DNA from 3 places in the Microbacterium sp. MMO-56 genome. Region 1 is predicted to be linked to each of the others. Evidence: predicted binding sites of a transcription regulator. Region 1 holds the regulator's gene; each other region holds the start of a gene.
The links. The regulator HrcA, encoded in region 1, represses chaperone genes, less so after heat shock. The targets are predictions, from matches to a motif close to TTNGCACTCGNNNNNNNCGAGTGCNAA.
Positions count from the first base shown of each region.

Region 2: the regulator HrcA is predicted to act here: its motif matches at 8,262-8,288, upstream of groES (co-chaperone GroES).
Region 3: the regulator HrcA is predicted to act here: its motif matches at 5,278-5,304, upstream of WFI00_RS04590 (Hsp20/alpha crystallin family protein).

Region 1 covers NZ_JBBCVW010000017.1:915-11,380, reverse strand. The annotation lists gene ybeY (rRNA maturation RNase YbeY) at 1-84, opposite strand, end outside; gene WFI00_RS14150 (PhoH family protein) at 81-1,112, opposite strand; gene WFI00_RS14145 (HIT domain-containing protein) at 1,174-1,521, opposite strand; gene WFI00_RS14140 (16S rRNA (uracil(1498)-N(3))-methyltransferase) at 1,583-2,371, opposite strand; gene dnaJ (molecular chaperone DnaJ) at 2,375-3,487, opposite strand; gene hrcA (heat-inducible transcriptional repressor HrcA) at 3,539-4,576, opposite strand; gene hemW (radical SAM family heme chaperone HemW) at 4,695-5,912, opposite strand; gene WFI00_RS14120 (DUF1990 family protein) at 5,912-6,562, opposite strand; gene lepA (translation elongation factor 4) at 6,581-8,425, opposite strand; partial or broken gene WFI00_RS14110 (ExeM/NucH family extracellular endonuclease) at 8,660-10,466, shown strand, end outside.
Region 2 covers NZ_JBBCVW010000002.1:132,259-142,787, forward strand. The annotation lists gene glmS (glutamine--fructose-6-phosphate transaminase (isomerizing)) at 1-1,787, shown strand, start outside; gene WFI00_RS02325 (holo-ACP synthase) at 1,868-2,281, shown strand; gene alr (alanine racemase) at 2,278-3,402, shown strand; gene tsaE (tRNA (adenosine(37)-N6)-threonylcarbamoyltransferase complex ATPase subunit type 1 TsaE) at 3,559-4,068, shown strand; gene tsaB (tRNA (adenosine(37)-N6)-threonylcarbamoyltransferase complex dimerization subunit type 1 TsaB) at 4,115-4,795, shown strand; gene rimI (ribosomal protein S18-alanine N-acetyltransferase) at 4,792-5,286, shown strand; gene tsaD (tRNA (adenosine(37)-N6)-threonylcarbamoyltransferase complex transferase subunit TsaD) at 5,378-6,478, shown strand; gene WFI00_RS02355 (hypothetical protein) at 6,475-6,975, shown strand; gene WFI00_RS02360 (class I SAM-dependent methyltransferase) at 7,012-8,217, opposite strand; gene groES (co-chaperone GroES) at 8,386-8,682, shown strand; gene WFI00_RS02370 (acetylxylan esterase) at 8,809-9,777, shown strand; gene rarD (EamA family transporter RarD) at 9,878-10,529, shown strand, end outside.
Region 3 covers NZ_JBBCVW010000003.1:271,534-282,062, forward strand. The annotation lists gene WFI00_RS04570 (cupin domain-containing protein) at 1-126, opposite strand, end outside; gene WFI00_RS04575 (NAD(P)/FAD-dependent oxidoreductase) at 123-1,559, opposite strand; gene WFI00_RS04580 (alpha-amylase family protein) at 1,722-3,635, opposite strand; gene WFI00_RS04585 (L-serine ammonia-lyase, iron-sulfur-dependent, subunit alpha) at 3,724-5,214, shown strand; gene WFI00_RS04590 (Hsp20/alpha crystallin family protein) at 5,365-5,820, shown strand; gene WFI00_RS04595 (MarR family winged helix-turn-helix transcriptional regulator) at 5,874-6,305, opposite strand; gene WFI00_RS04600 (DUF2207 domain-containing protein) at 6,382-8,250, shown strand; gene WFI00_RS04605 (hypothetical protein) at 8,344-8,664, opposite strand; gene WFI00_RS04610 (HNH endonuclease signature motif containing protein) at 8,721-10,055, opposite strand.

The DNA.
Region 1 (10,466 bases):
CTCCTCGAGGTTGTGCTCGGTGAGCCGGAGCAGCACCGTCTCGTCGACCTCGACGCCGGACTCGTTGGTGATCTCGATCGTCATGACATTCCTCGCTTGGGGAGATGGTCGCGGGGGCCGCCCGGACGGGAGGACTGGCCGCGGCGCTGCGCGCGGTTGGCGAATTCGGATGCTTCGTCGCGCTCGCGCCGCGACGCCAGGCGCTGCTCGTCGTACTCGGTGTACGCGTCGACGATGCGGCCCACGAGCGTGTGGCGCACGACGTCGTCGCTCGTGAGGTGGCTGAACGAGATGTCGTCGATGTCCTTCAGCACGCGCGTCACGAGGCGGAGGCCCGACGCGCCCTGGGGCAGGTCGATCTGCGTGATATCGCCTGTGACGACCATGCGGGTGCCGAAGCCCAGACGCGTGAGGAACATCTTCATCTGCTCGGGAGTCGTGTTCTGCGCCTCGTCGAGGACGACGAACGAGTCGTTCAGCGTGCGTCCTCGCATGTAGGCCAGCGGCGCGACCTCGATCGTGCCCGAGGCGATCAGCTTCGGCACGATCTCGGGATCCATCATCTCGTTCAGCGCGTCGTAGAGCGGCCGCAGGTACGGATCGATCTTGTCGCTGAGGGTGCCCGGAAGGAACCCGAGCCGCTCGCCCGCCTCGATCGCGGGCCGGCTGAGGATGATGCGGCTCACCTCCTTGCGCTGGAGGGCCTGCACCGCCTTGGCCATCGCGAGGTAGGTCTTGCCTGTTCCGGCGGGGCCGATGCCGAACGTGATCGTGTTCTCGTCGATGGCGTCGACGTACGACTTCTGCCCCAGCGTCTTCGGGCGGATCACGCGGCCACGCGAGGACAGGATCGCCTCGCCGAGGACCTCCGAGGGACGTTGGCCCGTCTCGCCGCGGAGGATCCGCTCGCTGGAGACGACGTCCGAGGGGTCCAGCCCCTGACCCGTGCGCGACAGGGCGATCAGCTCGTCGACGAGCGCGCGGGCGCGCGCCACGTCCGCCGCCTCGCCGGACAGGGTGATCTCGTTGCCCCGGACGTGCACCTGGACGCGCGGGTGCTCCCGCTCGACCACCCGGAGCAGCCGGTCCTGCGGACCGAGCAGCTGGACCATCGCGACCCCGTCCGCGTAGATGCGCTCGACGACCTCGCCGTCGGCTCCGGGACCGGATCCCTCACTCACCGAGGCCGCCCTCCGTGAGCCCTCCGGCCAGCACGTGCGCGTGCACGTGGAAGACCGTCTGACCGGCACCGGCGCCGGTGTTGAAGACGAGGCGGAAGTCGCCGTCGGCGTGCTCGGCCGCGAGCGACCGCGCGAGCCCGATCATCTCGGTCAGCAGCGCGGGGTCCCCCGCCGCCAGCTCGACGACGTTGCGGTACTCGGCCGTCTTGGGGATCACGAGCAGGTGGACGGGCGCCTTCGGCGCGATGTCGCGGATCGCGAACGTGTTCTCGGTCTCGGCGATGATCTCGGAGGGGATCTCGCCCTGGTAGATCCGGGTGAAGATCGACGGTTCGCTCATACACCCAGTCTATTCGCGGGCCCGGACGGCAGGAGGGGCCCCCTCGACGCGGCGTCCAGGCTCACCAGCGCGCGAGTCGGGCGTTCAGGAGTGCGATCGCGGCCGGCCCCGCCGTTGAGGTGCGCAGGACGGTGTCGCCGAGTCGGACCGGCGTGGCACCGGCGGCCACGAAGGCGTCGAGCTCGTCGGACGAGATGCCTCCCTCGGGTCCGACGACGAGCACGAGGTCGTCGGCGCCGTCGGGATCCACGTCGACCGTGGTCAACGCCGTCGCCGCCGTCGGCTCGAGGACCAGGAGGCGGGAGTTCGGGCGGGCGGCGAGCTGCGCCGTGGTGGCCGGCTCTGCCACCTCGGGCACCCAGGCGCGGTGCGCCTGCTTCGCCGCCTCGCGGACGATCGCGCCCCAGCGCGCCACGCCCTTCTGTGCCTTGGCCGCGTCCCAGCGCGACACGCTGCGCGACGCCTGCCACGGCACGATCTCGTCGGCGCCGAGCTCGGTCGCCGCCTGCACCGCGAGCTCGTCGCGGTCGCCCTTCGCGAGCGCCTGCGCGAGCACGAGTCGCGGCGACGCCGGAGCGACGTCGGAGCGCCCGTCGATGAGGACGGACAGCTGCTTCGGTGCGATCGGCTCGCTCACGGTGCCGGTCACCCAGACGCCGCGACCGTCGCCGACCGTGACCGCCTCGCCGACGCGCACCCGCCGCACGACCACGGCATGGTGGGCCTCCGCGCCGCGCAGCGTCACGGTGTCGCCGGGGCGCGCATCCGCCAGCGTCGCGGCGAGCGTGAACCTGTCGTCGCCCGGCCGCGACACGCTCGCGTCCGCCTCCGCGAGGAAGTGCAGCGCCACGCGTCAGCCCCGGAAGCGGTCGCGCAGCTTCGAGAACAGTCCCTGGTGGAACTGCGCGAGCTGGGGTCCGGGGGCCTTGGTCTTCTTGGCGAAGTCCTCGATGAGCGCGCGCGAGCGGGCATCCAGCTTCGTCGGGGTCACGACCTGCACGCCGACCCGCAGGTCGCCCCGCGCTCCGCCGCGCAGCGGCGTGATGCCGCGGCCCTTGATCGTCAGCACGTCGCCGGACTGGACGCCCGCGCGGACCTCGAGGTCGACCTCACCGTCGAGCGAGGTGATCGTGGTGCGCGTACCGAGGACGGCATCGGGCATCGACACCTCGAGCGTCGCAAGCAGGTCGTCGCCGTCGCGGCTGAACACCTCGTCGTGAGCCACCGTCACCTCGAGGTACAGGTCGCCGTTCGGGCCCCCGGCGGGGCCGACCTCGCCCGATCCGGGCAGCTGCAGACGCAGGCCGGTCTCGACGCCGGCGGGGATGTCGACCGACACGGTGCGGCGCGCGCGGACACGACCCTGACCCTGACACGTCGCGCACGGGTACGGGATCGTCGTGCCGTACCCCTGACACGTCGCGCACGGCTGCGAGGTGACCACGTTCCCGAGGAGGCTGCGCACCGTGCGCTGCACCTGACCGGAGCCGTGGCAGATGTCGCAGGTGACCGGCTGGGTGCCCGGCTGGCAGCACGATCCCTCGCAGGTCTCGCAGAGGATCGCCGTGTCGACGTCGAGATCACGGTGCGTGCCGAAGACGACGTCGCGAAGGTCCAGGGTGACGCGCACCAGGGCATCCTGCCCGCGCTCGCGCCGGGACCGCGGTCGTCCGGCGCGGCCGCCGCCGCCCCCGCCGAAGAACGTCTCGAAGATGTCGCCGAAGCCGCCGAAGTTCCCGGCACCGCCGCCGAAGGGCGAGCCGTCGCCCCCGAGATCGTAGCGCTGACGCTGCTCCGGGTCGGACAGCACGTCGTACGCGTGCGTGACGAGCTTGAAGCGCTCGGATGCCTCCGCACCGGGGTTCACATCGGGGTGGAGCTCGCGCGCGAGCCGCCGGTACGCCTTCTTGATCTCGTCCGGGCTCGCGTCTCGCGCGACACCCAGTACTTCGTAGTGGTCGGCCACAATCGCCTTTCGGCGCCCCTCGGGCGCGGTGGTTGTCTTCGTGCGTGCCGCTCAGCGGGACGAGTCGTCCTCGTCCAGCAGGCGGCTGAGGTAGAGCGCGACGGCGCGGACCGCCGCGAGGTTCGTGGGGTAGTCCATGCGGGTGGGGCCGAGCAGACCGACGCGCGCACGGCTGCCGGCGCCGTCGTAGTCACCCGTCACCACCGAGGCCTCGCCGAGCCCGAACGAGGCGTTCTCGCGTCCGATGCTCGCGGCGAGCCCCTGATCGTCGGCCACCATCTCCCCCATGAGGCGCAGGAGGGTCACCTGCTCCTCGATCGCTTCCAGCAGCGGCGAGATGCTGCCGCGGAAGTCGCCCTCCCGGCGTGCGAGCGTCGCACTGCCGGCCATGACGAGTCTGTCCTGGCGGAAGTCCTCGAGCTCCTCCGCGACGATCCGCGCCACGGTGCGGACCGCCTCATCCACCCGGGAGGATCCGGCGGGCGAGGCCGACAGCTCGGCGATCGCCTGGGCGGCCGCGGCCACGGGCTTGCCCGTGACGAGGGCGGCGACGGCGCTGCGCACCGCCGCGACGTCGGCGTCCTCGAGCTCGGTCTGCAGCAGGGCGACCCGCTGCGACACCCGGCCCGTGTCCGTCACGACGATGACGACGATGCGCGTACCCCCCAGATGGACGAACTCGACGTGCGAGACGCGCGCCCGGGAGAACGACGGGTACTGGACGATCGCGACCTGCCCGGTCAGCCGGGTGAGCGCGCGCACCGTGCGCATGAGCAGGTCGTCGAGATCGACGGGGTCGGCGAGGAACGTCGAGATCGCCGAGCGCTGCGCGCTGGAGAGCGGACGCAGCTCCGCCAGGTGGTCGACGAAGACCCGGTAGCCCTTGTCCGTCGGCACCCGACCCGACGAGGTGTGCGGGGCCGCGATCAGCTCTTCGTCCTCCAGCAGCGCCATGTCGTTGCGGATGGTGGCCGCGGAGACGCCGAACTGATGGCGCTCGACGATCGTCTTGCTCCCGACGGGCTCGTTCGTGTCGACGTAGTCCTGCACGATCGCGCGGAGGACCTGCAGGCCGCGTTCCGAGACCATCGTTCCTCCTCCCGCCGGAGCATTGGCACTCCGCACTGTCGAGTGCCAATCTTACCGCGGCCCGGCGACGCACGTCGGTCGAGCACGCCGGAGTGCGCTCGGCGCGGGGTTCCGGGGGTCAGGCGGTGAGAGCGCGCACCACGGCATCCGCGAGCAGTCGGCCGCGCCGGGTGAGCACGACCCGCCCGCGCACGGCGGCGGAGCCGTCGATCAGCCCGTCGGCGATGAGCGCCGCCACCGCGTGGCGACCCTCGCCTTCGAGCTCGGACACGGCGAGGCCCTCGGCGATCCGGGAGCGCAGCAGCACGTCCTCCAGACGTCGAGCCGCGGCGTCCGGACGCTCCCGCGCCGCGGCCGGGGACTCCCCCGCCGCCAGGCGCTGCGCGTACGCGGCCGGATGCTTCACGTTCCACCACCGCAGTCCGTCCACATGGCTGTGCGCTCCCGGGCCGTATCCCCACCAGTCGGTCCCGCGCCAGTACGCGAGGTTGTGCCGCGAGCGGTGCTCGGGCGCGGTGGCCCAGTTCGACACCTCGTACCACGCGAACCCGCCCGCCCCGAGGAGCTCGTCGACGAGGTCGTACATGTCGGCCTGCAGGTCGTCATCGGGCGCGGGCACCTCGCCGCGTCGGATCTCGCGCTCCAGGCGCGTTCCCTCCTCGACGATCAGCGCGTAGGCGGAGATGTGGTCGGGCGCGAGCGCGAGCGCCGCCCGCACCGACGTCTCCCAGTCGGCGAGCGATTCGCCGGGCGCGCCGTAGATCAGGTCGACGCTGACGTCGAGGCCCGCTGCACGGGCGGCGTCCACCGCCACGGCGACGTTCTCGGGGTCGTGCGTCCGATCGAGCGCACGGAGCACGTGCGGCACGGCCGACTGCATCCCGATGGACATCCGCGTGACGCCGGCGGCCGCCAGCTCGTGCGCCATCGCCGGGTCGACCGTGTCGGGGTTCGCCTCGACGGTGACCTCCGCCCCCGCCGCGAGCCCGAAGGCGTCACGCACGTCCGCCAGCATCCGTCCGAGGTGCCCGGAGGGAAGGAGGGTCGGCGTCCCACCCCCGAAGAACACGGTCCGGGCGGGGCGGAGCGGCCCGGCATCCGCCAGGACGCGCCGCGAGAGCTCGATCTCCCGTCGCACCTCGTCGGCGTAGTCCTCCTGGCGGGCGCCGCGCAGCTCGGTCGACGTGTAGGTGTTGAAGTCGCAGTACCCGCAGCGCACGCGGCAGAACGGCACGTGCAGGTACACGCCGAAGTCGCGATCCGCGTCGACGACGATGTCGTCGGGCAGCGCGCCGTCCGGTGGGGCGGGGTCGCCGATCGGGAGAGCCGATCCCATCAGGACGGCGTCGTGAACATCGGTGAGACCGCGCGCAGGTAGCCCTGGAAGAGCTCGCGGCGACGACGCTTCAGCAGCGGCGGCAGCAGGCGGTACGCCGGCGCGATCGGCCGGTCGAACGCGCGCACCACGAAACGCACCTCGTCGGTGTCGGCCCACTCGACGGCGAACGACTCCTCGCCGCTGACGACCGAGCCGCCGACGGTGCCGAGGGCGAACGCCACCCGGCGCGGCTCCTCCGTCGCGGAGATCACGCGCAGCTCGCCGTCGGCGTTCATCCCCTTCACCCGGCCGTGGACGCGGATGGTCGTGCCGGCGGCGACGTAGGGCGTCCCGTCCGCGTCGAAGCGCTGGTCGGCCTCCAGACGGCTCGGCGCGACGGGCATCCCCTCGGCATCGAACCCGACTCCCGAGTACATCGGGCCGGCGGCGGGTCGCACGTCGCTGATCGTGAGCCCCGCACCGCGCAACGCCGCCCACGACAGCAGGGCGTCGGCGGAGGTCTCGAAGCGCTCCTGTCCGCTGCCGATGCGCCAGGACGCCTCGGCGGGCACGCTCTGCTCGGGCGGATACGACATCAGATCGTGGGCGCTGGTCGCTCCCACCGCGGCGTAGTCGACCGTGCCCTCCTGGAAGTTCCCACGACGCATGACAACCAGCCTACCGAGCTACTTCTTCGTCTCGACGTCGCCGGAGAGGGCGGCGATGAACGCCTCCTGCGGCACCTCGACGCGGCCCACCATCTTCATGCGCTTCTTGCCCTCCTTCTGCTTCTCGAGGAGCTTGCGCTTGCGGGTGATGTCACCGCCGTAGCACTTGGCGAGCACGTCCTTGCGGATCGCGCGGATGTTCTCGCGGGCGATGATGCGCGCCCCGATGGCGGCCTGGATCGGCACCTCGAACTGCTGGCGCGGGATGAGCTTGCGCAGGCGCTCGGTCATCAGAGTGCCGTACGCGTAGGCCTTCTCGCGGTGGACGATCGAGGAGAACGCATCCACCTTCTCGCCCTGCAGCAGGATGTCGACCTTCACGAGGTCGGCCTCCTGCGAGCCGGCGGGCTCGTAGTCGAGCGAGGCGTACCCCTGCGTCTTCGACTTCAGCTGATCGAAGAAGTCGAAGACGATCTCGCCGAGCGGCATGTTGTAGCGCAGCTCGACGCGGTCCTCGGAGAGGTACTCCATGCCGAGCAGCGTGCCGCGACGCTGCTGGCAGAGCTCCATGACCGTGCCGACGTAGTCCTTCGGGAGCAGGATGCCGACCTTGACGACGGGCTCGGAGACCGAGGCCACACGGCCGTCCGGGTACTCGCTCGGGTTCGTGACGACGACCTGCTCGCCGGTGTCCGTCGTGACCTCGTAGGTCACGGACGGCGCCGTCGTGATCAGGTCGAGGTCGAACTCGCGTGAGAGGCGTTCGGTGATGATCTCCAGGTGCAGGAGCCCTAGGAACCCGCACCGGAACCCGAAGCCGAGGGCCACGGAGGTCTCGGGCTCGTACTGCAGCGAGGCGTCCGAGAGCTTCAGCTTGTCGAGCGCTTCGCGCAGGTCGGCGTAGTCGCTGCCGTCGATCGGGTAGATGCCCGAGAACACCATCGGCTTCGGGTCGGTGTAGCCGGCGAGGGCCTCCGTGGCGGGCTTGCGCTGGTTCGTGATCGTGTCGCCGACCTTCGACTGGCGCACGTCCTTCACCCCGGTGATGAGGTAGCCGACCTCGCCGACGCCGAGGCCCTTGGTGGGCACCGGCTCGGGGCTCGACACGCCGATCTCGATCAGCTCGTGCGTCGCGCGCGTCGACATCATCTGGATGCGCTCGCGCGGCTCGAGCTTGCCGTCCACCATGCGGACGTAGGTCACCACGCCGCGGTACGCGTCGTAGACGGAGTCGAAGATCATCGCGCGGGCGGGGGCCGTCGGGTCGCCCACCGGCGCGGGGATCTGCTCGACGATGCGGTCGAGGAGCTCCTCGACGCCCATGCCGGTCTTGCCGGAGACGCGCAGCACGTCGGCGGGGTCGCCGCCGATGAGGTTCGCGAGCTCGGCGGCGTACTTCTCGGGATCGGCGGCGGGCAGGTCGATCTTGTTGAGGACCGGGATGATCTGCAGGTCGTTCTCGAGCGCGAGGTACAGGTTCGCGAGGGTCTGCGCCTCGATGCCCTGGGCGGCGTCGACGAGGAGGATCGCGCCCTCGCAGGCGGCGAGGGAGCGCGAGACCTCGTATGTGAAGTCGACGTGGCCGGGCGTGTCGATCATGTTGAGGGCGAAGGTGCCCGCATCGGTGGCCCACGGCATCCGCACCGCCTGCGACTTGATCGTGATGCCGCGCTCGCGCTCGATGTCCATCCGGTCGAGGTACTGCGCCCGCATGTCGCGGTCGGACACGACGCCGGTGATCTGCAGCATGCGGTCGGCCAAGGTCGATTTGCCGTGGTCGATGTGGGCGATGATGCAGAAATTGCGGATCAGCTCTGGAGGGGTCGCAGACGGCTCGAGAGGCTTCAGGGCGCGCGGGGACATGTTCCCGCAAGTCTACCGGCGCGCGGGTGGTGCGATCGGCGGACACCCTGCGCAGGCGCGCGGACGCGCGAACGATAACCCGTCCGGCGCAGACACGCCAGTGGACGGACGTATGAGAAAGAGTTAACCGATGTGCGCCTTGTCAGGCTCCGTGGTCACCCATGATGCTCAATTCGTCGGGCGTCCTCTGCGCGAACCCCCCTGTCGTGCTCGCCCGGCACTCGGAGAGACATCGTGACGTTCGCGCAGCCCGCCCCGGCATCCCCGTCCCCTCGCCCCGTCCCGGGTCGATCCCGTCGAAGGACGCCTCGAGCGCTGGCGATCGCCGCGACGCTCTCGACGGTCGTCGCGGGCGTGCTGCTCGCCCCGGCGACCGCACAGGCCGCCGTGTCCCCCTCGGCTCCGGTCGTCATCTCGGAGGTCTACGGCGGCGGCGGGAACGCGCAGGGGGTCTACGACCGCGACTTCATCGAGCTCGCGAATGTCACCGACGCCCCGGTCGATCTCTCCGGCTACAGCGTGCAGTATGCCTCGGCGACGGGCGGGTCGTGGCAGGTGACCGCGCTCACCGGCGTGATCGTGCCGGGCGGAGGCCAGATCCTCATCGGCGAAGCCTCCGGCGCGGACACGTCCCTGCCGCGGTTCACCGCGGACGTGGAGGGATCGATCCCGCTCTCCGGCTCGCAGGGCAAGGTCGCGCTCGTGTCGTCGACGACGGCGCTCTCCGGATCCACGGCACTCGTCGATCTGCCCGAGGTGGTCGACTTCGTCGGCTGGGGCGGCGCGACCCACTTCGCCGGGTCGGGCGCGGCGCCCGGCACCAGCAACGCGACGAGCGTCTCCCGCTCCGCAGCCTTCGCCAACACGGGCGACAACGCCGCCGACTTCACGGTGGGCGCCCCGACTCCGACGGGGCTCGGAACGGACCCGACCGATCCGACGGATCCGACGGACCCGATCGTGGCCACGATCGCGGAGATCCAAGGGACGGGCGACGCCTCGGCCCTCGTCGGGCAGACCGTCACGACCGAGGGCGTGGTCACCGCGCACTACCCCACGGGCGGGTACGACGGGTACGTGATCCAGACCGCGGGGACCGGCGGCGCGCTCGACCTCGGCGCGCACGCCGCGTCCGACGCCGTCTTCGTCTACGCCCCGGGGGCCACGGGCGAGGTGGCGCCGGGCGACACCGTGCGCGTCACGGGCACGGTGTCCGAGTGGCACGGTCTCACGCAGATCACCGTCGCACCCGGCGCGGCGCAGCACATCGACGCGCAGACGGCCCCCGCGCCCGCCCTGGTGACGTGGCCGGCCGATGCGGCGCAGCGCGAGTCCCTCGAGTCCATGCTCCTCCAGCCGCAGGGCTCGTTCACCGTCACGAACACCTACGCCACGAACCAGTACGGCGAGGTGGGCCTCGCCGCGGGCGACGCGCCGCTGCGCCAGCCCACTGACGGTGCACGGCCCGGCTCCGAGGAGTCGGCGGCGATCGTCGCCGACAACGCGGCCCGAGCGGTCACGCTCGACGATGGGACGAGCATCAACTACCTGTCCGCTGCGAATAGCGCGCTCACCCCCGCGTACGTCTCCCTCGCGGAGCCCGTCATCGTCGGAGCCTCGGTGACGTTCACCGAGCCCGTCGTCCTCGACTGGCGCAACGACACGTGGAAGCTGAACCCGACCGCACCCCTGCCGGGCGACGGATCGGGGACGGACGGCGTGGTCTTCGCCGACACGCGGACCGCGGCGCCCGACGCCGTCGGCGGCGACGTGCGGGTCGCCTCGTTCAACGTCCTCAACTACTTCACGACCCTCGGCGATGAGAACCCGTCCTGCGTGCCGTACCGGGATCGCCTGGGCGACGGCGTCACGGTGCGCGAGGGCTGCCCGCAGCGCGGGGCGTGGGATGCCGGCGACCTGGAGCGCCAGCAGTCGAAGATCGTGGCCGCCATCGGGGCGCTCGACGCCGACGTCGTGGGGCTCATGGAGATCGAGAACTCCGCCGCGCTCGGCGAGACGACCGACGAGGCGACGTCGACCC
Region 2 (10,529 bases), on a different contig from region 1:
ACCGGGGATACGACTCCGCCGGAATCGCCGTGATCGACGCCGACGGCGACCTCGACATGCGCAAGCGCGCGGGAAAGCTCCAGGTTCTGCGCGACGATCTCGCGGCCCACCCCATGCCCGACGGGACGACGGGGATCGGTCACACCCGGTGGGCGACGCACGGGGGGCCGACGGATGCCAACGCGCACCCGCACCTCGCCGACGACGACCGGCTCGCGGTCATCCACAACGGGATCATCGAGAACTTCGCCGAGCTCAAGGCGGACCTCGTCAGCCTGGGCTACACGTTCCGCTCCGAGACCGACACCGAGGTGGCCGCCGTGCTGCTCGGGCACGAGTACCGGGCATCCGGCGACCTCGTCGCCGCCTTCCGGTCCGTCGTCGCGCGCCTGGACGGCGCCTTCACCCTGCTCGCGATGCACCAGGACCAGCCCGGCCTCGTCGTCGGCGCCCGGCGCAACTCGCCGCTCGTGATCGGCCTCGGCGAGGGGGAGAACTTCCTCGGATCCGACGTCGCGGCCTTCGTCGAGCACACCCGCAACGCCCTGGCGATCGGCCAGGACGAGATCGTCGCGATCACCCCCGGAGGCGTCGAGGTCACCGACTTCGCGGGGAACGCCGTCGAGACCTCGCCCTTCGAGGTCGTCTGGGACGCCTCTGCCGCGGAGAAGGGCGGATGGTCGTCCTTCATGGCGAAGGAGGTCTCCGAGGAGCCGGAGGCGGTCGCAAACACGATCCGCGGACGCCTGCGCGTCGGCGAGGAGGGCGGCGAGGTCGTGATCCCCGAGCTCGACGGGCTCGACGACCTGTTCACGGACATCCGCCGCATCGTCGTCATCGCCTGCGGGACGGCGGCCTACGCCGGACAGACCGGCAAGTACGCCCTCGAGCTGTGGACGCGCATCCCGGTCGACGTCGAACTCGCCCACGAGTTCCGCTACCGCGATCCGGTCATCGGGCCGGACACGCTGGTCGTCTCGATCAGCCAGTCCGGCGAGACGATGGACACCCTCATGGCGGTCAAGTACGCGCGCGAGCAGGGGGCCAAGACGCTGTCGATCTGCAACACGCAGGGCGCGACCATCCCGCGCGAGTCGGATGCCGTGATCTACACCCACGCCGGGCCGGAGGTCGCCGTGGCGTCCACCAAGGCCTTCGTCGCGCAGATCACCGCCCTGTACCTCCTCGCCCTGCACGTCGGCCGGCTGCGCGGGGTGCTGACGCCCGCCGAGTCGGCCGATCACGTCCGTGAGCTGGAGGCGGTCCCCGCGAAGATCCAGCGCGTGCTCGACGAGGAACAGGCCCACATCGAGCAGTTCTCCCGCTGGATGGCGGACACCCAGTCGGTGCTGTTCCTCGGGCGCCACGTCGGCTACCCGATCGCGCTCGAGGGCGCGCTCAAGCTCAAGGAGATCAGCTACATCCACGCGGAGGGCTTCGCCGCCGGCGAGCTCAAGCACGGACCGATCGCGCTCATCGAGCCGGGCCAGCCCGTGTTCGTCCTGGTGCCCTCGCCGCGGGCATCCGCCGAGCTGCACAAGAAGGTCGTCTCCAACATCCAGGAGATCCGTGCCCGGGGCGCCCGGGTCATCGTGGTCGCCGAGGAGGGGGATGCCGCCGTGCTGCCCTTCGCCGACGAGGTGCTGCGCATCCCGCTCGCCGGACCGCTGTTCGAGCCGCTGCTGGCCGTTGTGCCGCTGCACGTGTTCGCGATGGGCCTGGCGACGGCGAAGGGCCTGGACGTCGACCAGCCGCGCAACCTCGCCAAGTCCGTCACCGTCGAGTAGGCCGCCGCGGCGGACGGCTGCCGCTGCCGCTGCCGTTGCCCTTGCCGTTGCCGGAGGGGAGCGGCCGATAGGCTGAGGCCATGATCGTCGGAATCGGTGTCGACCTCGTCGACATCCCGCGGTTCGAGCGCTCCCTGGCGCGCACGCCACGGCTCGTCGAGCGGCTGTTCGCGCCGCCGGAGCGCACGCTCAAACCGCACTCGCTCGCCGCGCGCTACGCGGCGAAGGAGGCTCTCATCAAGGCGCTCGGCGGGTCCGAGGGCGTCCACTGGACCGACATCGAGATCGCCTCCGAGCCCAGCGGCCGCCCCGTCTTCGCGCTGAGCGGGGAGACCTCCGCGACGGTGGATGCCCGGGGCATCACGGCGCTGCACCTCTCGCTCAGCCACGACGCGGGACTCGCGACCGCCTACGTCATCGCGGAGGCGACGGACGAGGCGGCCGCCGCGCCCGTGTCCGCCGCGCGCGGTCCGATCGAGGAGGGGACGCGATGAGCCGTCTGCCCGCCGGAGTGATGCGCGAGGCCCTCGTGGACACCGCGGCGATCACCGAGAACGTGCGCCACCTGCGCCGCCTGACCGATGCGGAGCTGATCGCCGTGGTCAAGGCCGAGGGCTATGGCCACGGTGCGGTGCGCTCCGCCGTCGCGGCCCTCGCCGGCGGTGCCTCCCGCATCGGCGTCTCCGACATCCCCGAGGCGCTGGCCCTGCGCCGTGCCGGGATCGACGCGCCCGTGATGGCCTGGTTGCACGCCCCGGGAATGTCCTTCGCGGAGGCGGCCGCCGCCGGGATCGAGCTGGGGATCTCGAGTTTCGACCAGCTCCAGGCCGCCGCGGCCGCGGCGTCCGCCGAGCGCGCCGTCGCCGTCCACCTGAAGGTCGAGACCGGGCTCGGGCGCAACGGCATCGCCCCCGCCGACGCGCCGATCGTGTTCGCCGAGGCGGCCCGGCTCGAGCGGATCGGCAAGCTGCGGATCGCCGGCGTCTTCAGCCACCTGTCGAACACCAGCGTCGAGGACGACCGCGCCGCCGTCGCCCGGTTCCGCGACGCCCTCGCGCTCGCCGCGACGTACGGCCTCACCCCGCGCCTGCGGCATCTCGCCGCCTCCCACGCCGCCATCGCCCTCCCGGAGGCGAGGTTCGACGCCGTCCGCGTCGGGGTGGCGATGTACGGGCTTTCACCGTTCGCGGATCGGACGTCGAGCGATCTGGGCCTTCGCCCCGCCATGACCCTCCGTGCCGCCGTGGCCGCCGTGCGTCGCGTGCCCGCCGGGCAGGGGGTGTCCTACGGCTACGCGCACCGCACGCAGGCCGAGACGACGCTCGCGCTCGTGCCCGTCGGATACGCCGACGGGGCCCCTCGCGCCGCGTCCGGCGGGGCGGCGGTCCGCATCGGCGGGCAGGTCTTCCCCGTCGCGGGCCGCATCGCGATGGACCAGTTCGTCGTCGACGTCGGGGACCACCCGGTGGCGGTCGGCGACGAGGCGGTCCTCTTCGGCGACCCGACTCTCGGCGCGCCCCCGGTGGAGGCGTGGGCGGACGCCGCCGCGACCATCAACTACGAGATCGTCACGCGCATCGGGCCGCGCGTTCCGCGGCGCGAGGTCACGCGGTGACACGCGCCCGCCGGTGCGCTGCCCGCGCGGGTGCGGTCACAACTCCGGAGAATCCGTGCGCCTCCGGGCCGGCGGCGGCGTGACCGCGCGGAATGCCGGAGCCGCCCCGACGGTTGTTCCGGAGTCGTGCACGCGGACGCGGAGAGGTGGTGCCTGATGGCCGGACTGGATGCCTTCGTGGGGGAGCGCGAGGTCGACTCGGTCGCCGCGATGGACGAGCTCGGCCGCGCCTTCGGGGCGGCCCTGGCCGCCGGCGACCTGGTGGTGCTCACCGGTCCGCTGGGTGCGGGCAAGACGACCCTCACCCGCGGGATCGCCGCGGCCCTGAACGTGCGCGGGCCGGTGCAGAGCCCCACGTTCGTGATCGCCCGTACGCACCCCTCGCTCGCCGCCGGCCCCGCGCTGGTGCACGTCGACGCGTATCGCCTCGGGACCGACGGAGAGCTCGACGACCTCGACATCGACTTCGACCGCTCGGTGGTGGTCGCCGAATGGGCGGCGCCCTACGCCGCCGCGGTCGCCGACGTCTGGTGGGAGGTCGAGATCGACCGCGGCTGGTCCGGAACAGGGGTCGACACCGCGTGCGGCACCGCGGGCCACCACATCGCCGACATGGAGGACGCCGCTCCGCGCCGCGTCCGCATCTCGCGCCGCTCCCGCGGCTGAGCGGCCCCGGGGGCGCGCCGTGATCCGCGCCGACTACCCTGGAAGCGTGATCCTCGGCATCGACACCTCCCTCGCGACGACGGTCGCCGTCGTCGAGGACGACGGGGTGGTTCGCGCCGAGGCCTCCCACGACGACCCGCTCGGTCACGCCGAGATCATCGGCACGCTCCTGCAGACGGCGCTCGCGGACGCCTCCCACGGTCCGGTCGGAACGACCTCGCCCGCCCGCCCGGTCGAGATCACCGCGGTCGCCGCGGGGATGGGCCCGGGACCCTTCACCGGACTGCGGGTCGGGATCGCCGCCGCCCGGGCCTTCGCCCTCGGCCGCGGCGTGCCGGTGATCCCCGTGCCGAGTCACGACGCCGCCGCTCTCGCCATCCTCGTGGGCGCGGCGCTGGCGGACCCGTTCGCCGACCCCGCCCGTTTCGCCGTGGTCACCGACGCCCGGCGCCGCGAGTTCGCCTACTCCGTCTACGAGGGGCTCGACGACGACGGCATCCCGGTGCGCATCGCCGGCCCCGCGCTGACGCCGCGCGACGACATCGACTCCGCCCTCGCGGCGGCGGGTGCGCGCCGGTACGACGTGACGGCGATCTCCGCGGCGATGCTCGCGACCCTCGCGGGGCGGGCGCGCCTCGCGGGGCGCGAGCTCTCCGGCACCGAGCCGCTGTACCTGCGTGCGCCCGATGTCACCCTCCCCGCCGCGCGGAAGCGGGTGGGCACGTGAGCCTGCGCCCCGCGACCGTCGCCGACGTGCCCGCCATCATGGAGCTCGAGCGGGCGTCCTTCCCGTCGGACGCCTGGAGCGAGGCGATGATGCACGCGGAGGTCGCGTCGGCGCACGGCGGCTACCTCGTCGACGTCGAGACGGGACGCGTGGTCGGGTACGGGGGTGTCCGCGCGGTGCGCGGCAGCTCCGACGCCGACATCCAGACCATCGCGATGGCCGAGGCGTGGCGTGGCCGCGGGCGGGGGCGGGCGCTGCTGCGCGCGCTCGCCGACCTCGCGCGGGAGCGCGGGGCGCGGGAGCTCTTCCTCGAGGTGCGCGCCGACAACCCCGCCGCCGAGGCGCTGTACGCCTCGGAGGGTTTCGTCGAGATCGGTCGCCGCCCCCGGTACTACCAGCCCGACGACGTCGACGCGATCGTGATGACGCTCGACCTCGTGGCGTGGGCCGCCGCCCGGGACGACGGGCTCGATGCGGGGGTCTGCGCATGATCGTGTTCCGACAGCAGGCCGGATCGGCCGCCTGGCCCGCCGCCGGGGCCGACACCCGCGGTCCGGCCTGCCGATGTGACGGAGGACGCCGATGACGGTCGCCCAGACGCCGCGCGAACCCCTCGTGCTCGGCATCGAGACGAGCTGCGACGAGACCGGCATCGGGATCGTCCGCGGTCGGACCCTGCTCAGCAACACGATCGCCAGCTCGATGGACGAGCACGCCCGGTTCGGCGGCGTGGTCCCCGAGGTCGCGGCGCGCGCGCACCTCGAAGCGCTGCAGCCGGCGATCGAGGCGGCCGTCGTCGAGGCCGGCATCGAGCTGGCCGACCTCGACGCCGTCGCCGTGACCAGCGGGCCCGGTCTCGCCGGTGCGCTGATGGTCGGCGTCGGCGCCGCGAAGGCCCTCGCCGTCAGCCTCGGCACGCCCCTGTACGCGGTGAACCACCTCGTCGGCCACATCGCCGCCGATCTGCTCGCCGGCGACGAGGTGGACTACCCGACGGTCGCTCTCCTGGTGAGCGGCGGGCACACCTCGCTGCTGCTCGTGCGCGACCTGGTGTCGGACGTGCAGCTCCTGGGCGAGACGATGGACGATGCCGCCGGGGAGGCGTTCGACAAGATCGCCCGCATCCTCGGGCTTCCCTACCCGGGCGGGCCCGAGATCGACCGTGCCGCGGCGACGGGAGATCCGGACGCGATCCGCTTCCCCCGGGGTCTGTCGCGGGCGTCCGACATGGCGCAGCACCGCTTCGACTTCTCGTTCTCGGGGCTCAAGACCGCGGTCGCGCGCTGGGTCGAGCAGGCCGAGGCGGAGGGCCGCGATGTCTCCGTCCCCGACGTGGCGGCCTCGTTCCGCGAGGCCGTGGTCGACGTGCTCGTGACCAAGGCGCTGGATGCCTGCGCTCGCCATGACGTGCCGCGTCTCCTCCTCGGCGGCGGCGTGATCGCCAACCGGCGCCTGCGCGAGGTCGCCCTCGCCCGTGCCGAGGAGGCCGGCGTCGCCGTGCGGATCCCGCCGCTCAGCCTGTGCACCGACAACGGTGCGATGATCGCGGCTCTCGCCGCACAGCTGATCGTCAACGGGCACAGGCCCTCGACCCTCGCCTTCGGGGCGGACTCGACCCTGCCCGTCACCGAGATCCAGATCGCCGAACGATCCGCCGCCGACGTCGAGGAGGCATCGAGATGACGCCTCCGGACGCGCTGACCCCGTCCGACGCGCCCGGGCAGCCCGCGGCGTCGGCGCCCGCAGCCCCGCCCGCCCCGACATCCCCGGCCGGCCCGCGCGTCGACGTCCCGTCCGAGGACATCGCCGCCGCCGAGACGTCCGCCCTGCCGGGGGAGCACCGCGGCGGCTTCCGGCGCGAGATGACCGAGCCCGTGCCGATCACCGCGTCGGTGCGCACCGACGCCGAGTGGGCGGCGCCCCCTCCGGCCACGGCGGCACTGCCGCGCAGCGCGCCGTGGGCGCTGTTCTTCGGGCTCAGCGCGCTGGCGGTGTCGTTCGTCGTCGGCTGGGGCTTCCCGATCGGCCTCGTCGGCATCGGCTTCGCGATCGTCGCCCTGCGCCGCCCCTGGGAGTCGCGCCAGATGGCGGTCTGGGCGCTGTGCCTGTGCCTCGCCTCGCTCGTCTACAGCGCCGGCTGGCTGTGGTGGGCCTCGACCCAGGGGCCGCTGTTCGGCTGAGTCCGCGCGCCCCCGTCGCCGAGGACTCCGTCGGGTTCAGACCCGATCGGCGAGAAGGGTCAGGCGCCGGTCGCCGACGCGGGTGAGCAGGAGCGTCGCGGATGCCGATCCGCGCAGCTTCAGCGTCGCGCGGAGCTTCGCGGGATCGACGTCGACGCCGCGCTTCTTGATCTCCAGGGTGCCGATGCCGCGTTCGCGGAGCGCCCGCCCGAGCGCCTTCGGATCGTTGGGCAGTCGTTCGCGCACCCGGAAGCTCTGGACGAACGGGTGGGGCGACCCGTCCGGCAGCAGCGCGGGCGCGTCCGAGGTCAGGTAGGCGATCCGCGGGTCCAGCATCCCCGCGTCGATCGAGCGGGCGACCTCGCCGATCAGTCGCGCCCGGATGACCGCTCCCTCGGGCTCGTGGACGTACGGGCCGAGGTCGCGGATGTCCGCGTCGTCCGCATCCGCTGATCCGGTGAGCTCCGCGGCCGCCCCGCCGCGGATCACGAGCGCCGCGCGGCGGACCCCGGGCCGCGCGAGCCGCCCCGTCCAGACGACGAGCTCGATCGTCGACCCGTCGACGCTGATCCATTGGGCCTCGGCGTCGTCCGGGACGAGCGTCCGGTCGAAGGCCGGCCCCAGCTTGACGCCCGCGGGGTGCTGCGCGGCGCGCTCCCACACCCACTCGAGCGGCGGCGACCAGTCGCCGGCGCCCACGCGGGTCGTCTCGGTGTGCCCCGCGGTGCGACGGGCGGGATCGAGCCACACGCCCTCCACGTCGCCGAGGTCGACGTCCTGCGCGCGGGCGTGCAGGACGCGCGCCGTGTCACCGAAGGGCGCCAGGTTGTAGGCGGCGAGAGCGGCGGTCACCTCGTCGGCGTCGACGGCGAGGACGTCCAGGCCGATTCCGGCGAAGGCGAGGGCGTCTCCGCCGATGCCGCAGCCGAGATCGGCGAGCCGGGCGATGCCGGCGTCTCGGAAGCGCCCGGCGTGACGCGCCCCGACCTCGAGGCGGGTCGCCTGTTCGAGACCCGCCCGCGTGAAGAGCATCCGATCGGCGAAGACGCCGAACTTCTGCCGCGCGCGCGTGCGCAGCCGCGCCTGCCCGACGGCCGCGGACACGAGGTCGGGGGAGAGCCCGGCCGCGCGCAGGCGCGAGACGGCGGCGGCGACCTGGTCGGTGCCGTCGATCGTGCCGAGCTCGTCGACGAGTCGGAGTCCCTCCGGCGTGAGCAGGGCGGTGAGCTCAGCGAGGTCCATCCGTCCAGCCTAGGCACGTCGTGACCGGAGCGCGCGTCACGGAGTTGGCACTCGCGTTGCACGAGTGCCAACCGCGCTCTAGACTTGCGTTAGCACTCCACCCCGGTGGGTGCTAATCAGTCTTTACGTGTCAACGGCAGTACGCCCCACGCCAGAAAGAGGTACACCGTGTCGGTTTCCATCAAGCCGCTCGAGGACCGGATCGTCATTCAGCAGGTCGAGGCCGAGCAGGTCACGTCCAGCGGTCTGGTCATCCCGGACACCGCGAAGGAGAAGCCCCAGGAGGGCGAGGTCGTCGCGGTCGGCCCCGGCCGCATCGATGACAACGGCAACCGCGTTCCGCTCGACGTCGCCGTCGGCGACCGCGTGATCTACAGCAAGTACGGCGGCACCGAGGTCAAGTTCGGCGCCGACGAGTACCTCGTGCTCTCGGCCCGCGACGTGCTCGCGGTCGTCGTGCGCTGAGACGCCTCACGATCGAAGGGCCCGGATGCCACGGCATCCGGGCCCTTCGTCGTCTCTCCGGGCTTCGGGATGTTCTCCCGCCGCGCGCGGTCCGACCCGCCCGGCGACGCGCCCTAACATCGGATCATGCCTCGTTTCGACCTGCCCCTGTCCGAACTCGTCGACTTCCGTCCCCCGCTGTCGATCCCGGACGACTTCGACGATTTCTGGCAGCGCACGCTGCGTGACGCGCGCGCCGTCGGGGGCGAGCCGATCGTCACGCGGGTCGACGCGCCGCTCACGTCGGTCGAGGTCTACGACGTCACCTTCCCCGGGTTCGCGGGCGATCCGATCAAGGCCTGGTTCCTCGTCCCGGCGGGCACGTCAGGACGCCTGCCGACGGTGGTCGAGTTCAACGGGTACGGCGGCGGGCGCGGATTCCCCGAGGAGCGTCTCGGCTTCGCCTCGTGCGGGTACGCCTATCTGGTCATGGACACGCGCGGCCAGGGGTCGCACTGGGGCGGCGGTGGCGAGACGGCCGACCCGCACGGCACCGGTGCGTCGGTGTCGGGCTTCATGACGCGCGGAATCGACAGTCCCGACGACTACTACTACCGGCGCGTGTTCACCGATGCGGTGCGGGCCGTCGACGCGGTGCGACGGATGGACCGGGTCGACCCCGAGCGCGTCGCCGTGTGCGGCGGCAGCCAGGGCGGCGGCATCGCGCTCGCGGCCGCGGGGCTGTCGGATGGCCTGGTCGCCGCCATGCCGGACGTCCCGTTCCTGTGCTCCTTCGAGCGGGCGGTCGGGATGACCGACGCCGACCCCTACCAGGAGATCGTGCGCTACCTCGCCGTCCACCGCGGCCGCGAGGAGAGCGTCTTCCGCACGCTCTCGTACTTCGACGGCACCGCGATGGCGACGCGGGCGAGCGCCCCGGCGCTGTTCTCGGTCGCGCTGCTCGATCCCATCTGCTCTCCCTCGACGGTGTTCACGGCGTACAACCACTACGCCGTGGACGACAAGCAGATCGAGGTGTACCCCTTCAACCAGCACGAGGGCGGCCAGGGGTACCAGTGGCGCGCGCAGGTCGCGTTCCTCTCCGAGCGCGTCTGACACCCGGCTCCACGCGGTTGACCGGATTTCGCGCGGGATCGGCAGGATCGCATCCCCCGGACGTGTCCCGCAGTGTCAGGACCGTCCTAGGGTAGGACTCATGACAGGTGACACCGCGCGCAGGGAGGAGACCCTGGGCGGCGTGTACGCCTTCGTCGCCTACTTCCTGTGGGGCTTCATGCCCCTCTACTTCCTGACGCTCGCGCCGACCGGGCCGTGGGAGGTCGTGGCGTGGCGGATCCTGTTTTCGCTGGTGTTCTGCGCGCTGCTGCTGACCGTCACGCGCTCCTGGCCGAAGCTGTTCGCGATCCTCCGTAACCGCCGACTGGTCCTGTGGACCATCGCGGCCGGGGCGCTCATCTACGTCAACTGGCAGGTGTTCCTCATCTCCACGCTGACCGGGCACGTGATCGAGGGGAGCCTCGGCTACTTCATCAACCCGATCGTGACGGTGCTGCTGGGCGTGCTGGTGCTCGGGGAGAGACTGCGCCGGGCGCAGTGGGTCGCGATCGGGATCTCGGCGCTCGCCGTGGGCGTCATCATCGTGGGATACGGAGCCTTCCCCTGGATCGCCCTCACGCTGGCCGCCTCCTTCGGCACGTACGGTCTCGTCAAGAAGCAGATCGGTCCGAGCGTCGATGCCATCAGCGGTCTCACGCTCGAGTCGCTGTGGCTCGCCCCGATCGCCGTCGTCCAGCTCGTCGTCGTCGGGGCCACCACCGGCATCACCCTCGGGAACGCGGGGGCGGGGC
Region 3 (10,529 bases), on a different contig from region 1:
GTCGACCGATCCGGTCCGAGGCTCGCCCGCGATGATCAGGTCGGCCGGCACCGGGGTCAGCGGCACGGCCACGGAGAGGGCCGAGACGACCGCGCCCGGGTCGAGCTCCTGCGCCTCGACGCTCACGAGTCGAACCCGAGGCCGAGGGCGTCGAGGGTCTTCAGCATGATGTTGCGCTTCCCTTCGTTGTGGTCGGCCCGGTCGAGCGACCAGCGGGTGAGGGCGATGCCGAGCGCCGCGGCCGGTTCGGGCGGGAAGGGCAGAGGCCTCTTGCGCACCATCTCGAGTCGGGTGCGCTCCGTGTCCTCCCCCGCGAGCAGGTCGAGCATGACGTCGCCGGCGAACCGCGTCGATCCGACGCCCAGACCGGTGAAGCCCGCCGCGTAGGCGATGCGGCCGCCGCGGGCCGTCCCGAAGAACGCCGTGAACTGCGTCGACGTGTCGATCGCTCCAGCCCACTGGTGCGAGAACCGCAGACCTTCCAGCTGAGGGAACGTGGTGAAGAAGTGCGATGCGAGCCGCGCCCACACGTCGGGGCGGTTCTCGTACCGGGGGTCGACGCGCCGGCCGTAGTGGTAGAGCGCGTCGTACCCGCCGAAGAGGATCCGGCCGTCGCGCGTCGGACGGTAGTAGTGGAACTGGTTCGCCATGTCGCCGACGCCCTGTCGGCCCCGCCACCCCACCGCATCCCACTGGGCGTCGGTCAGCGGCTCGGTCATGAGGACGTAGTCGTAGACGGGGACCGTCATGAGCCGGTTGCGCGTGAGGAGCGAGGGGAAGACGTTCGTCGCGAGCACCGCCTGCTCGGCCTCGACGCGGCCACCGCGGGTGGTCACCGTCACGCCGCCGCCGGTGGCGTCGATGCCGGTCACGAGGGATCGCTCGAAGATCTCGACGCCCCGCTCCTCGGCCGCGCGGGCGAGCTCGGCGCACAGGCGCGCAGGATGCACGAGCGCGCACGTGCGCTTCTCCCAGATGCCGGCGAGGTAGGTCGGGGAATCGATCTCGGCGCGCAGCGCCGAGCCGTCGAGGTAGGCCAGGTCGGGGTCGCCCGCGGCCTCGGCCCGCCAATCGTCGAGCCAGGCGAGCTGGTGCGGCTCGACAGCGGGCGCGATCATGCCGGTCCGTTCGAACTGGACGTCGAGGCCGAGGTCCGTGACGGTGCGCTCGATCGCGTCCAGGTTCTGCACCCCCAGCCGCTCCAGCGTGTGGATCTCGTCCGGCCAGCGTGATGCGCCGTTCTCGTGCCCGTGCGTGATGCTCGCCTCGCAGAAGCCGCCGTTGCGGCCGGAGGCGGCCCATCCGACCCGCTGCGCCTCCACGACGACGACCCGGCGATGCGGGTCGCGCAGCTTCGCGAGGAGCGCGGTCCACAGTCCCGTGTAGCCGGCGCCGACGATCACGAGGTCGGTGCGGACGGTGCCCTGCAGAGCCGGACGGTCCGGGCGCATCGAGGCGGGCAGATCCTCGGTCCAGAAGACCGCCGACGCCGTCGTCTGGAGGCTGTGCGCGACGACGGATGCCGCCGGTGCGAGTCTTTCGAACACGGTGGATGCCACCGGTATCACTTCCCGTCTGGATGCGCGGACCGCCACGTGGGCTGACGGCCATTCAATACGTCCGCACCCGCCTCGCGCAAGGAAGCGGGTCAGTGCCGGACGAACGAGCCCGCGGTCACGGATGGCCGGACGGATCGTCCGGGCCTCCCCGCGCGCATCGCCTCAGAGCGGCGTGACCCGCAGCCAGGTGAAGCCGTGCGGGGCGAGGACGATGCCGACGTCGAGGTCGACGTCGATGTCGTGGACCAGGTCGAACGCGGTGCGGTCGAAGCCCGACAGCGTCAGCGGATCGATGTGCACCGGGTCGTCGCCGACGTTGGCGAGGGCCAGGACGCGCGTCGTCTCGCCGGACCGCTGATATCCGACGACCGAACGGTGCGGGGTGCGGAATCCCACGAGGTCGTTGCCCGCGAGCTCCGGCGTCGTCTGACGCACCGAGATCAGCTTCGTCAGTCGGCGGAAGACCCGGCCCGCGGGAGTCTCGAGATCGTCGCGTCGCGCGTACTGGTCGCGGGGGCGGTTGCCCCGGTGCACCCAGCGCGTGTCGCCGCGACGCAGCGGATCGTCGGCGTAGGAGTAGTCGTTGAGCTGCGCGACCTCGTCGCCCAGGTACAGCAGTGGGATGCCCCCCGTCGAGAGAGCCAGGGCGTGGGCGAGCACGATCCGGTCCTCGCCGCCGGGATCGCCCGCCTCGACCCCCGCCAGCGACGCGGTCGTCCCGGTGACGCGGGCGTCGCCCGTCGCGGGGTTCTCCTGGAAGGGCACGCCGCGCGCGAAGCCTCCGTCGTGGCGCCCGGTGTAGAAACGATTGAGGAACTGGCGGTGCGCGTAGCCGTCGATGCCGAGGGCCGCGGCGTCCTCGTCGGCGAACGTCCATCCGATGTCGTCGTGGCTGCGCACGTAGTTCACCCACGCGGTGCCGGGCGGGAGGGCGTGCCGGTTCTCGAGGGCGTCCTGCAGCAGCCGGCCGTCGCGGGTGGCGAGGGCCTCCCACGTCAGCGCCATCTGCAGCGGGTTGTAGGACAGCTCGCATTCCTCGCGCGAGATGTAGGTGACGACCTCGTCGGGGTGGACGATCGCCTCGGATTTGAACACCATGCCCGGCGCCGCCATCGCCAGGATCGCGTTGAATGCCTGCAGCAGAAGATGCGCCTCGGGTAGCGACTCGCAGGAGGTGCCCAGACGCTTCCAGATGAAGGCGACGGCATCCATCCGCAGCACCTCCACGCCGCGGTTGGCGAGGAAGAGCATCTCTCCGGCCATTGCGCGGAACACCGCGGGGTTCGCGTAGTTGAGGTCCCACTGGTAGTGGTAGAACGTCGACCAGATCCACCGGCCCGGGGCGCCGTCCACCGAGGGCAGCTGGACGAAGGATCCGCGGTGGTCGTCGGGGAAGATCTCGCGCGTCGTGCGCTCGTACGCGTCGGGCATCTCGCGGTCGTCGAAGATCAGGTAGAAGTCCGCGAACTCCGGGTCGCCGGCCACCGCCCGCTGCGCCCACTCGTGCTCGTTGCTGGTGTGATTGAAGATGAAGTCGACGACGAGCGAGATCCCGGCGGTGCGCAGGTCCGCGGCGAGGTCGGTCAGCTGGGCCATCGTGCCGAGGCTCGGGGCGACCTCGCGGTAGCTCGACACGGCATAGCCGCCGTCGTTCTCGGCGCCGTGGTCGCCGGGGCTCGCGAACAGCGGCATCAGGTGGAGGTAGGTGAGGCCCAGGTCGCGGAAGTACGGGATCTGGTCGCGGATGCCGGCGAGGTTCCCCGCGAAGCGGTCGACGTAGCAGACGCCGCCGAGCATCCGCTCGGACTGGAACCACTCCGGATCGGCCTCGCGGAGCGCGTCCCGCGCCTTGAGCTCGAGCGGGCGCGCGTTCCACGCCGACGACGCCTCGGCGACCGCGCGGGACAGCTGCTCCTGCCCGTCGGCGCGCTCGCCGTACAGGCGGGAGAAGAGTCCGTGCAGGCGGGGGAACTGCGCGTCGAAGCGCCGGTGGAAGGCGTCGTCGACCCGCCCCGCCGCTTCCGCGGCGGCCAGGGCCGCCGTCCGGTCCGTCTCCAGGGAGGTCAGCGCGGTCATCGGGGCTCCTTCCGCCTGGAGACAGCCTAGGGGCGGGCCCCGCGACGGGTGCGGTGCGCACTCCGGACATCGGACGTAGGCTCGCAGAATGGGTGCCTACGTCTCGGCGTTCGAGCTGTTCTCGATCGGTGTCGGACCGTCGAGCTCGCATACCGTGGGGCCGCTGCGCGCCGCGCGCGACTTCGCCGAGCGGGTGGCCCCGCAGGGCGGGATCACCCGCGTGACGTGCGAGCTGTACGGGTCGCTCGGGGCGACCGGAATCGGCCACGGCACGCCCGACGCGGTGGTGGCCGGCCTGCAGGGCCACCAGCCGGAGACGGTGGACCCCGCCCTCGTGCGCGGCGCCTGGACGACGTGGCCGGACGGCGCGGAGCTCCTGCTCGCGGGCCGCGTCCCGGTCCCGTTCGAGCGCGCGGACATCGCCTTCCTGCCGCGCACCCGCCTCCCCGGTCACCCGAACGCGATGACGCTGCGGGCGTGGGATGCGTCCGGTGCGGAGCGGGCCGCGGAGACCTACTACTCGATCGGCGGCGGCTTCATCCGGCGGGAGGGCGAGGGGCCGGCGGTCGAGGCGACCGCGTTCCCGCTCGCCTTCGGGAGCGCGGCCGAGCTCCTCGGGATCTGCGACGAGCAGGGGCTGACGATCGCCGAGGCGGCGCGGCGCAACGAGGAGGCGCTGCGCGGTGAGAGCGAGGTCGCGGCGGGACTCGACGCGATCTGGGACGCGATGTCGTCGTGCGTCGACGCGGGCCTCGGCGCAGAGGGCGTGCTGCCCGGCGCGCTCCACGTCACGCGTCGCGCGGGGCGCATCCGCGCCCAGCTCGAGGAGGCGGAGGCGAGCGGCGGCCGCGAGCTGCCCGGAGAGTGGCTCGGCGCCTTCGCGCTCGCCGTCAACGAGGAGAACGCCGCGGGTGGCCGCGTCGTCACCGCGCCCACGAACGGGGCGGCCGGCATCGTCCCCGCCGTCGCGATGTACTGGTGGCGCTTCCTTGCCGACTCCGGCCTCGGGTCGGCGACCGCGGTCACCCCCTACGGCGAGCTCGTCGGGTCGGCGCTGCTGGGTCTCCACGCGCCGGCGACCGCGACCGCGGCGTCGACGGCGGGGGCCGACGCGGCGGTGCTCGCGGAGGCGAACCGCCGCCGTGGCATCCGGCGATTCCTCCTCACCGCCGCCGCCCTCGGATCCCTCTTCAAGGCGAACGCGTCGATCTCCGGCGCCGAGGGCGGGTGCCAGGCGGAGGTCGGATCCGCGTGCGCGATGGCGGCCGGGGGGCTCACCGCCGTCATGGGCGGGACGAACCGGCAGATCGAGAACGCGGCGGAGATCGCGATGGAGCATCACCTGGGGCTCACGTGCGATCCCGTGGGCGGTCTCGTGCAGATCCCGTGCATCGAGCGCAATGCCATCGCCGCCTCGACCGCCGTGACGGCGGCACGCCTCGCGCTGCGCGGCGACGGCGAGCACTTCGTGTCGCTCGACGCCGTCGTCGAGACGATGCGCCAGACCGGCATCGACATGTCCCACAAGTACAAGGAGACGAGTGAGGGCGGCCTCGCGGTCAACGTCATCGAGTGCTGACGCGCGACTTCTCCCCGCCGCAGGCGCGGAGTCGGCGAGGTGATGTTCGCCGTCCGAGAACCGTTGGCACTCTCCATGCCCGAGTGCTAATCTGAGCTTAGTTGAGTCCATGTGACTCAAGTTTCAGATCCGAGAGACAAGGAGAGAACGATGGCCACATACGATCCGTTCCGTGACCTCGACCGCCTCGCGTCGAGTCTCCTCGACACGCGTCGCGGCCCGCGCCGGATGCCGATGGACCTCTACCGCGACGGCGACCACTACGTGCTCAGTGCCGACCTGCCGGGGATCGACCCGGGGTCGGTCGACATCGACGTGGACGGCCAGCTGCTGACGATCCGCGCCGAGCGCACGCTCCCCGAGGGTGACGGAGTGAAGTGGATCACCCGCGAACGCGAGGCCGCGAGCTTCCTGCGCCAGTTGAACCTCGGCCAGGGGATCGACACCGAGGGGATCGCCGCGACCTACAGCAACGGTGTGCTGACGGTCACGATCCCGGTGAGCGAGAAGGCCAAGCCCCGCAAGGTGCAGGTCGTCTCCGACGCGGGAGCCCCGACCATCCGCGCTCACGAGAGCTCGCAGGAGCCGCAGCCCGTCGAGCAGTGACACGCGCGCGACAGCCCCGATCCGCATCGGATCGGGGCTGTCGCGCGTCCGGCTCAGCCGTTCCGGCGGAGCTTCGCGGTGAGCGCCTGGAGCTGGCCGAGCTCGTCCTCGTCGAGGGCCGACATCCGATCCGCGATGGATCGGCCGTGCGTGGTCGCGACGCGGCGGAAGGCGGCGGCGCCGGCATCGGTGGCGCGCACGATCGCGCCACGCCCGTCCTGCGGGTCGGGGCACTTGGTGAGAAGGCCCCGGGCGACCATCCGATCGACGAGGCGCGACACGCTCGGCTGGCTGATGAGCATGTTCGCCGTCACGTCGCGCAACCGGGCGCTGCGGGCATCGCCGCGGGTCACCGTCAGCAGCACGTCGTACTCGGCCTGGGACAGGTCGTCGTCGTGGAAGTCGCCGCTGATATCGCGGAGCACCTCGTGCTGCGCGCGGAAGAGGCTCTCCCACGCGGCGATGGCGAGGCGGCGGTCGGTCATGGCGTCCACTGTAGTAGCGCCGAGCCCGGCGGGGCGCCCGCACGGAGGCCCCGGCGCCACAGCCTAGGGTGGGGGCATGAGCCGGATGCGTGGCCCCCTGACCGCCCTGGCCGCCGTCGTCGGAGGCCTCCTCGTGACGCTGGTGCTGACGGGGGCGGCGGCGACGCCGGCGCTCGTGGGAGCGCGTGAGGGTGCGGGGTCGGCTCCGTCGGCCGTGTCGGTGCTGAGCGTGCGCCCGGCGGATGTCGACGACTTCCGCTTCGACTCCTTCGACGCCGACTACACGCTCTCCCGCGCCGACGACGGCTCGAGCCTGCTGCGGGTGGTCGAGACGATCGTCGCGGACTTCCCGCAGACGGATCAGAACCGCGGCATCCGGCGCGCGATCCCGGCGACGTACAACGACCAGCCCCTGCACGCGCGGCTCGTGTCGGTCACCGATGAGAACGGCGCGCCGCGGGCATCCGAGGTCGAGGACGTCGACGACGAGTTCTCCGTCGTCTCGCGCGCGGACGGGTACGTGCACGGCAGTCAGACGTACGTGATCACGTACACGCTCGAGAACGTGACGTGGGACTTCCCCGACACTGGGCTGGAGTTCTATTGGGATGTCAACGGCGTGGACTGGGCGCAGCCGTTCGGCTCGGTCACCGCCCGCCTGCACGTGCCGGCGGAGCTGGCCGGCGCGCTGACCGGGCGGGAGTCCTGCTACCAGGGTGCGCAGGGGGCGACGGCGGAGTGCGCCTCGATCACGTCGTCGGACGAGGACGGCGGCGGCGTGGTCATCACGGCGCAGTCCGGTGCGCTGGCCCCCTACGAGACGCTGACGATGGCGGTCGGGTTCGCCCCCGGCGCGTTCACGGTGTTCGACTCGACCTACCTCGCCACCCCGTTCGGATGGCTGCAGGCGATTGCCGGACTCGGCGTCGTCGGTGCGGGCGTGCTGGCGATCCGCGCCCGGCGGCGCGGCCTCGCGGACGAGCCCGGGCGGCCGACGATCATCGCGGAGTACGACCCGCCGAGAGGTCTGGATGCCCTGCAGAGCGCGGTGCTGCTGCAGCAGCGGTCGAAGGCGATCCCCGCCGAAGTGCTGGAGCAGGCCGTTGCGGGCTCGATCCGCATCGTCGAGGGCGAGCGGAGATGGAACGGCAAGACGAAGCTGGCCGCCGAGCTCATCGATCCGACGCGCGCGGACGGCGACGGGCGGATGCTGCTCGACGGCCTGTTCCCCGGCGGTGCGCCCGGCGACAGGTACGAGTTCGGCTCGCAGGACACGCGCTTCTCCTCGGCCGCGCAGAAGATCCTCACCGCGGCGGACAAGGACCTCACGGCCCGGGGCATGCGGCGCACCGTCCGCGCCGGTGCGCGCGCACTGCCGATCGGGGTCGCGCTGCTCTCGCTGGCGCTCGTCTTCGTGCTGGGCATGCTCGCGATCGGTCGCGGTACGCGCGAGGTCGTGCCGGTGCTGGTGATCATCGGGTCCGGGCTCGTGCTCTTTCTGGTCATCGCGCTCGTCGTCCGTCGCCCGCTGAGCGCGGCGGGGGCCGAGGCTCGCGACCATCTGCGGGGCCTCGAGGAGTTCATCCAGTGGGCGGAGGCGGATCGCATCCGCATGCTGCAATCGCCGCGCGGAGCCGAGCGCGCCCCGGTCGACGTCACCGACCCCCGCCAGAAGCTCGAGCTGTACGAGAAGCTGCTGCCGTACGCCGTCGTCTTCGGGCAGGAGAAGGAGTGGTCGCGCGAGCTCGCCGTGCTGTACACCGCGGTGGGTGCCGCGGGCCCCTACTGGTACTACGGCACAGGAGCGTTCGACGCGTCGGCGTTCTCGGCGGGGATCGGGTCGCTCTCCGCAGCCGCGTCCTCGTCGTCGTCGACCTCGGGCGGTTCGGGCGGCGGCGGCTCCGCGGGCGGCGGTGGCGGCGGAGGAGGCGGCGGCGGGGTGTGACGCCCTTCCTGGGGTGATGTCCGCGGGGTGATGCCGGCGGGGTGGTCCGGCGGGTCGATCCCGGCGGTGGATCCCGCTGGTCGATCCCGTGGGTCAGGCGAACTCGCCGGCGGTCCCCTCGAGGATGTCCCGCATCGTGTCGGCGGAGATCTCGTCGCTCACGCCGTCGACCCACTCGACGATCCGGAAGGGAGCGCCGAGGTCGGTGAGGTAGGCGATCGTCTTCTCGAGTCTCGGCACCACGTCGATGTGGTCGGTGCCGAACAGGGGCGCGGTGTAGACGGCCTCGCCTGCGAGGATGTCGCGCCGGAGCTCGACCGTCGATCGTCCGGTGATGCGATAGAGCGCCTGCAGGATGGCGCTCGGCAGGTCGGGAGTGCCGTCCAGGACGATCGAGAGCGCGTTGTCGTGCATGCTGACATTCCATCACGACGAGCGATGGCCGGGCGATGGCCGGGCGACGGCCCTGATCAGAAGGGCGGCGGTTCGAACGTGAGGGTGCGCGCCGGGCGGTCGTCGTAGACCCGGCCGGTGGGACTCGTCCACTCCAGGACCCCGCCGGGTCGCTGGCGCACCCGCCAGGCGGAGTGGTGTTTGAGGATGTGATGCCGTCGGCACAGGTGCGCGAGGTTGGCGATCTCGGTGGGACCGTCGTGGGCGCGTGCCACCGTATGGTCGATGTCGCACCGTGGGGTGGGCTGCCGGCATCCGGGGAACCTGCAGTGCTCGTCGCGGGCGCGCAGCATCCGGCGCTGCTCGCTCGTGGGGCGGTAGCGGTCCACCGCGAGGACGGCGCCGCTCGTCGGGTGGACGAACAGTCGATCCCAGCCGCGGGCCGTGGCGGCGATTCCGCGGGCGGTGCGTGCGTCGATCGCTCCGTGGCCGGTGAGTTCACCCGCCTCGTCGGCGAGACCCGTCAGGGTGGCCACGGGGATCGTGACCTGGATGCGCGCGTGCACGGCCTCGTCGACCGGCGGGGAGGCGGCGCTGTCGGCCGCATCGCCGTGCCCGGTCAGCAGGAGATCGAGTGCCACGTCGGCGCGCACCTCGTCGATGCACCGTCGATCCGGCTCCACGGGAGTCTCCGTCACCGGCCCGATCCCGTCGAGTCGATGTGTCTCCTCGGGGTCCGCGGTCGGTGTCGCGTGCCGGCGGGCGTCGATCACCGCGGAGGCGAGCTGGGTGAGACGGTCGTGGGCCCCGCGGACGAGGTGCGCCGGACCCCGGAGGCCGAGCTCGGCCAGGCCGTCGTCCAGATCGGTCACCCAGACCCGACGTGTGCGTGCGGCGGCGCGGTGGCGTTCGTCGATCGGGATCGGGTGGGTGCGCTGTGCGCACCGGCGGGCGAGGGGGCGCAGTCGCCCGGCCGTCTCCCGCTCCGCGATGGGGAGGACAGCGTCCTCGTACCGGGCCCGGGCATCGGCCTCGGGGAGGGCGGCGCCGGCATCCGCGATCACTCCCGCGTGCGCCCGGCTCACTCGCCCCGCCCGGAGTGCGCGCCAGGTCGAGGGGAAGTCCTCGATGAGGGTGGCGGCGTCCTCCATCCGCGTCTGGACCGTCCGGTCCGACTGGACGGTCGCGGTGCCGATCTCCGCCGCGACCGACCGCAGCGGCACGTCCCGCGGCTGCTCCGGGTCGATCGTCGGAGTCGCCATCCGTGCGATCGCATACTCGCGGGCGGCGTGGAGAAGACGCACCTCTTCAGCCTGGAGTTCGGCGATACGACGCCGCGTGTCCACGAGGCCAGCGACGATGGCGTCGAGACCCGGCGGGTCTTCGCTCGGCGCTGCATCGGTGGCTTTCATACCCTCCATCATGCTCGGGGGGTCCGACATCGCCACCGAAGAATCCCCGGTCAGCGCCGAGATGTGGACAAGTCCCGATAGCGCGAGCCTGTGGAGGAATTGACGGCGCAGCCGCCGCCGACGGGGGACAGAGTAAGGGCCGGTCGGAGAGGCTTCCGACCGGCCCTTGTCCCTTGCACCAAGAGTGTCCTGCAATCACATGCCGGTAGCTGCCACAGCAAAACAACTACCGTGCGAGCACTCTATAACGGCCAGGTAACGGTCCACAAGGGGATTCCGTTACCTTTCTGTGACTTCATACTTTCGTCGATCCGCGTGTGTCGGATGTGTCGTGTATCACTCCAGTTGACCGATGTTCGGCGCGCCGCGTAGGAATGCTTCACGGCGGGAGGAGCTCGCGGGCAAGCAGAGCGAGCAGATCGACGCCGCCCCTTGTCGATTGCGACCGTTGTCGATCTGGAGGTCGGGTCATGA